Regions from separate parts of the Lactobacillus sp. ESL0681 genome, predicted to be linked through region 3. Evidence: predicted binding sites of a transcription regulator. Region 3 holds the regulator's gene; each other region holds the start of a gene.
The links. The regulator HrcA, encoded in region 3, represses chaperone genes, less so after heat shock. The targets are predictions, from matches to a motif close to TTAGCACTCNNNNNNNNNGAGTGCTAA.
Positions count from the first base shown of each region.

Region 1 (2,280 bases), 380 kb from region 3:
TGCATATCACTCTTGCGAATTTGAATTAGCTCGTTGGCATCAGTACTTTCTTTTTGATCATGATCATTATTGATAATGTAAATATATTTTTTACTATTACCCATTGCTTGACCGTGACCAATTGGAATATACGGACTAACTTTAACATGCTTAACATAATTATTGAATTTCTTTTGTGACATATCAAGTAAATGCTGCGCATTATACGGATTGGTCAACTTTTGCAAATCATAGCCAACAATATGACCAGACATTAAATTAGTATGACTTAATAAACTGGTATAAGTCCAACCATCATCGGCAACTGTAACTCCTTCAGGAATATGACCAACGCGGTTAATGTTATCATCACTAGGATCCTTAACACTTAACAATACGGGTTGATAAAACCGGGTTTTTAGTGTTAAATCACCGCTAGTCAGCGTCCGTTTTTCGGTTTCAGGCGTATATTCTGTAGGACTGACATAATTAACTGATGAACCATAATGTGTCTTCCAGGCTTGGTAGTCATTAGTCCCCTTTTGTGCCTTTACACTATCAAAGTCGCTTTCGTCAACCATACCTTCTTTAGTACTCTTTCTGACGGTTACTTTGGTGGTTGCTTTAGCTTTACCATAAGAGTAGTTAACCTTATAGGTTTTCGGTTCATCACAAAAAATGCCAGTCTTAGAGATTTGTACTTGACTATTGTCAACTACTGTTCCAGTATCATCAGTTGCATAAGAAATAGCATCGACAGTTGAAAATTCATAATGCTCGTTGCGAACTAAGCTAATCGTCTTTGGCACAGAGATTTTATTTTTGGCAAAATAGTTTTCATTAACATAGCCAACCTGACGACCGTCAACATAAATCCGCCAATAATTATACTTCTTAGTCTTCACTAATTGGTCTGACTGAATATGGTTATAGCGATAATCAATTCCATCAGCTACCTTTTTATGAACCTTACCATTCGACACACTCTGCCAAACCTTATAGTTCTTGTCCCCAGCAACTTTGGTCATCATTGCGTAACCAGTAGTTGTTTGCTTAGGCTGCTTAGTTGTAGTTGTTTGGCTTGAGTTATCCGAACTAGCCCCAGATCCAGCTTCATTTGAACTATCTGAAGCCGGCGACTGCGTAGTGGTCGAATCTGCCATAACTAACGCAGGCCCATAGCCACTTGCGACTACTAGACTTACCATGATGGTCGTGATAATCGTTGCGATTTTTCTAAATTGCTTCAAAACTATTCCTCCGATAATTAATCTTCTCTATTACATTGTAATATAAGAAGCGTGTTACAAAAAATACAAAATTGATACACTTTCATTGACAGTATTTAACGGAAGTGATTTAATTAGCACTGTACTTATTAGAGTGCTAATTATTTTTGAACTTAAATTTTAGGAGGCAAAAAAATGCTAGTACCTACTGTTGTTGAACAAACAGCTCAAGGAGAACGTGCATATGATATTTATTCACGTTTACTAAAAGATCGGATTATTATGTTGAGTGGCGAAGTTAATGATGACATGGCAAACTCAATTATTGCGCAATTACTATTCCTGGATGCACAAGATAATACAAAAGACATTTCGCTTTACATTAATTCTCCTGGTGGTGTAGTAACCTCAGGATTAGCAATCATGGATACGATGAACTTTATCAAGTCAGATGTTTCCACGATTGCGACTGGAATGGCTGCTTCAATGGCCTCACTGCTATTGACTAGTGGTACAAAGGGCAAACGTTTTGCATTGCCAAACGCTACCGTTTTAATTCACCAGCCTTCTGGTGGTGCCCAAGGTCAACAGACTGAAATCCAAATTGCCGCTACGGAAATCTTGAAGACCAGAGAAAAGATTAACCAAATCTTACATGAAACGACTGGTCAACCATTGGAGAAGATCCAACAAGATACTGAACGCGATAATTATTTAAGCGCACAAGAAGCTAAAGATTACGGTTTAATTGACGAAATCATGGTTAACAAGAAAAAATAATTAATTAGATACTAAAAAGGACTCATTTCAAAGTGAGTCCTTTTTATTTGCCCTGCTAGCATCTTAAAAACCATATTATTGTCGTAAATTTTCAGCAATTTCATGAATTCTTTTAAAACGATGATTAACCCCAGATTTAGAAATTGGTCCATCTGCAACTTGCTCGGCCACTTCTTTGAGTGATAATTCTGGATTATCTAGGCGCAAACGCGCTAAATCTTGCAGTTTTTCTGGTAATTCAGTTAAGCCCATTTTTTGCTTAATTAATTCAATATCTTCAACCTGCTTAGCA
Region 1 covers NZ_CP113943.1:109,075-111,354, reverse strand. Annotated here, with positions in the region: gene OZX59_RS00610 (SH3-like domain-containing protein) at 1-1,229, opposite strand, end outside; gene clpP (ATP-dependent Clp endopeptidase proteolytic subunit ClpP) at 1,404-1,988, shown strand; gene whiA (DNA-binding protein WhiA) at 2,064-2,280, opposite strand, start outside.
Region 1: the regulator HrcA is predicted to act here: its motif matches at 1,343-1,369, upstream of clpP (ATP-dependent Clp endopeptidase proteolytic subunit ClpP).

Region 2 (2,280 bases), 270 kb from region 3:
TACGTGGATAACCGCTACACCACCAGTTAATTTAGCAAGACGTTCTTGCAACTTCTTCTTGTCAAAGTCTGAAGTTGATTCTTCGATTTGCTTTCTAATTGAATCTTCACGATCCTTGATTGCATCAGCAGCTCCGCTACCATCAACGATCGTAGTTGAGTCCTTAGTTACAGTAATCCGGCGAGCTTGACCTAATTGCTCAATCTTAGTGTCCTTAAGGTCAAGACCAAGATCATCGGTAATCACTGTACCACCAGTTAAAGCAGCAATATCTTGTAATTGTTCTTTACGTTGGTCACCAAAGCCAGGAGCCTTAACAGCTACCACGTTGAAAGTTCCACGAACCTTGTTCAAGACTAAGGTTGGCAATGCTTCACCAGAAACATCATCAGCAATAATCAATAATGACTTACCTTGTTGTACAATTTCTTGTAACAATGGCAAAATATCTTGAATATTAGAAATATTCTTATCAGTGATTAAGACGTAAGGATTATCCAAATCTGCTTCCATCTTATCGTTGTCAGTTACCATGTATTGTGATAAGTAACCGTGATCAAATTGCATACCTTCAACTACTGACAATTCAGTTTCAATTCCACGTGAATCTTCGATAGTAATAACACCGTCATTGCCAACTTTTTCCATTGCTTCAGCGATTAAATCACCAACTTCTGTAGAAGCTGAAGATACAGAAGCAACTTGCGCGATTTGATCTTTAGAAGAAACATCGTGACTTAACTTGTGCAATTCATCAACTACAGCACTAGTAGCTTTTTCAATACCGCGACGAACACCAACCGGGTTGGCACCAGCAGTTACGTTCTTCATACCTTCACGTACAATTGCTTGAGTTAAGACAACAGCAGTAGTAGTACCATCACCAGCAATGTCATTAGTCTTTTGTGCAGCTTCAGCAACTAACTTAGCACCCATGTTTTCATAGTGATCTTTTAATTCGATTGACTTAGCAATTGTCACACCATCATTAGTAATATCAGGGTTGCCGTATGATTGCTCTAAAACAACATTTCTCCCCTTAGGACCAATCGTAGTCTTAACAGTGTCAGCTAACTTATCAACACCCTTTAATAAGGAACGTCTTGCTTTTTCTGAGAATTTAATATCTTTTGCCATTCTTAATTCACTCCTTAACTATTCAACAATTGCCAAAATATCTTTTTCATGAAGAACTAAATATTTTTCGCCTTCATATTTGACATCAGTACCTGAATACTTGTCGTAAAGAACAACGTCACCCTTTTTAACGGTCATTAGAATCTTATCGCCATTATCTGCAAAGTTACCTTGGCCGATAGCAACAACTTCACCTTCAGTTGGTTTTTCCTTAGCGTTGGAAGCTAGGACGATACCGCCAACAGTCTTTTCTTCTTCTTCTTTAACTTTTACGATCACGCGATCACCGATTGGTTGTAACACGTTTGTCCCTCCTATAATCAAAATTTTAACTTTTTAATAATTATTAGCACTCTTATTACCCAAGTGCCAACCTACAAATATGATAATAACCCCTTTTGAAATAGAATGCAAGTAAAAATTAGCACTTTTTTGGTTAAAGTGCTAATTTCTGCTTTTATCATGAAATCTTGCCATGGCAAATACTCAAATTACTTATCTTCATCAGCCTTATCAGCATCCAAGAAATAAATCAGCGTCTGCAATTCTGTTGCCAAATCAACATTTTGAATGCGCACACCACTTGGTGCCGAAAGTCTGATCGGAGTAAAATTCATAATTCCTTTGATTCCAGACTCGATCATTTCATCAGCCGTCTTTTGCGCGGTATTAGCTGGCACAGTTAAGATAGCGATCGAAATTTGTTGATCACTGAGTTGTTTAGTTAGCTCACTCATCCCATAAACCGGTACACCACTCAGTATCTTACCGGTGATTTTTTCATTGATATCAAAGGCACAAGAAATCCGAATATTGTTGCTACGCTTAAAGTTGTAGTTGAGCAGCGCATGACCCAAATTACCAACACCAACCAATGCCACATTAGTTAAGGTGTCTTGGTTCAAAATTTTCTTAAAAAAGGTCAGCAAACTTTTGACGTCATAACCATAACCTCGCTTACCCAATGCGCCGAAATAAGAAAAGTCGCGCCGAATTGAAGCACTATCAACTTGAACAGCTTCAGATAATTCAGTTGAAGATACTTTCTCCTTACCGCTATCATTCAGGATAATTAAGTACCGATAATAAAGCGGCAGCCGCTTGGCCGTTGCCGTTGGAATTTTAATTGTTTCCATTATTTAA
Region 2 covers NZ_CP113943.1:759,351-761,630, forward strand. Annotated here, with positions in the region: gene groL (chaperonin GroEL) at 1-1,137, opposite strand, end outside; gene groES (co-chaperone GroES) at 1,156-1,440, opposite strand; gene OZX59_RS03570 (redox-sensing transcriptional repressor Rex) at 1,629-2,273, opposite strand.
Region 2: the regulator HrcA is predicted to act here: its motif matches at 1,559-1,585, upstream of groES (co-chaperone GroES).

Region 3 (2,280 bases):
ATGAGTTTGGTAAGAGACTAGGTAAGACTACCACCAAAAAAGGTAAGGTTCTAGCTACTTATGGTGAGCCAGTCAAAATTAGTGGTCAAAAATATTATATTGTCGGTGCTAATCGCTATGTTAAAGCAGCTAACTTTAAGAAAGCTAAGCATAATATTAAGCCAGCACAGCAGATAAAGGCTGATCCACAAAAAGATCAAATAATGCATAGTTCCTATTTATATGATGAAAAAGGACAGCGAGTAAATGAAGTAACATTAAAAGCAGGTTCACGGGTAAAGGTCGATAAGACTATCCATCGCGTCGGTGCGCGGAAGTTTTACCAGTTAGATAATGGTTATTACATTGCTAAACGTAATATTACTGGTGATGAAGTTGTTTTGAACCATAATGCTTATGTTTATAACAAGTATGGTAAGCGTGCTAATCAAAAGGTACTAAAACGCGGTTCAACCATTACGGTTTATGGTGATTGGGTTTCTCTTCAAGGTACGAGATATTGGATCATTGGTAAAGGCAGATATGTAAAGGCTGCTAATCTTTAGTTAGTTTAACTAATGCTAAAAATAGTTTGAGATTGCACTCAAACTATTTTTTTGCTTGCTAATTAAAAAAATTGGATTATTTTTAGCACTCGGCTTGACATTCTGCTAAAAGCTAGTATCATAATAATTGTTAGCACCAAAGATGTAAGAGTGCTAAAAGTGAGGGCGATATTTATGTTGACCGAACGTCAAGAATTAATTTTAAAAACAATCATCAATGATTTTACACAAACTCATGATCCAGTGGGTTCAAAAACCGTAATGAGTCAGTTGCCGATTAAGGTGTCAAGTGCTACTATTCGTAATGAAATGGCTGCGCTTGAAGAAAAGGGCTTAATCGAAAAGACTCATTCATCTAGTGGACGAATTCCGTCAACTGCAGGTTATCGTTATTATCTAGATAATTTGGTTGAACCATTGCAGTTGCCTGAGAATGTTTACCAGCATATTATGCAGCAGCTTGATCAACCATTTCATCAGGTTAATGAAATTGTGCAGGAAGCAGCTAAGATTTTGTCAGATTTGACCAATTATACCGCTTTTGCAGAAGGTCCCGAGAGTCGCAACGTAACTATTACGGGTTTCAGAATCGTACCACTATTTAATAGACAAATTATGGCAATTCTAGTTACCAGCGATGGTAATGTCCAAAATCAGGTCTATAACTTGCCACGTCACATTAGTGGTGATGAGATTGAGCGGGCTGTGCGTTTGCTCAATGACAAACTGGTAGGTAAGAGTTTAGATGAAGTGACACCTAGTTTACTTGCTAAGTCTTTAGGAAAGCATACCAGTAGTCAGCAAGCAAATGAACTGATTGCATTGGTTGAGGACGTTCTTAAGGATGCTGCAAGCGACCAAATGTATGTTGATGGACAGATTAACTTGTTGAGTAATAGCTCAGTTGGTGATGCATCGCATATCAGGTCGCTGTATGACCTAGTTGATCGTAACGACTTACTTTCTAGATTATTAGACACTTCTGATGATCGACAGCTTGGTGGTCGTTCAGTTCGTGTCAGGCTTGGATCTGAATTACCCGGTGATTTGTTAAAGGATTATAGTTTGTTAACTGCAGAATATAACGTTGGTTCGCATGGTAAAGGAATGATTGCTTTATTAGGTCCCACCAATATGCCATATTCTCAGGTGTTGGGATTGTTAGAATATTTTAGAAATGAATTAGCCAAGAAACTACTTGACTATTATGGTAGATTTCAATAAAGGAGGTTAGCTGTGAGCAAGGAAAAGTTTCCTAGTGAAGAGGATTTAAAACAAAAAGAAGCGACTACTGCTAAAAGCAAGTCGAAAGCTAAATCTGCAGCTAAAGCCGATTCTGAGGGTAAAAACTCAGATAAAAAAACCAATGCTACTGCTAAGGTAGAAAAACAGATTACAGATTTACAGGCGCAAAATAAAGAACTTGAAGATAAGTTTTTGCGTAGTCAAGCAGAAATGCAAAATATGCAGACGCGCTATAATAATGAACGGACGCAACTAATTAAGTATGAATCGCAATCGCTGGCTAAGGATGTTTTGCCAGCAGTTGATAATCTAGAGCGTGCTCTGGCTACGAAGGTAGATGATGACGCTTCTCAGCAGCTTAAAAAGGGAGTACAAATGACTTTGGATTCTCTAGTTAAAGCCTTAAAAGATCATGGTATTAGTGAGATTGAAGCTGAGAATAGCCCATTTGATCCGACGTTGCATCAAGCTGTTCAAACAGTTACAGCTG
Region 3 covers NZ_CP113943.1:486,175-488,454, reverse strand. Annotated here, with positions in the region: gene OZX59_RS02460 (Rib/alpha-like domain-containing protein) at 1-545, shown strand, start outside; gene hrcA (heat-inducible transcriptional repressor HrcA) at 720-1,769, shown strand; gene grpE (nucleotide exchange factor GrpE) at 1,782-2,280, shown strand, end outside.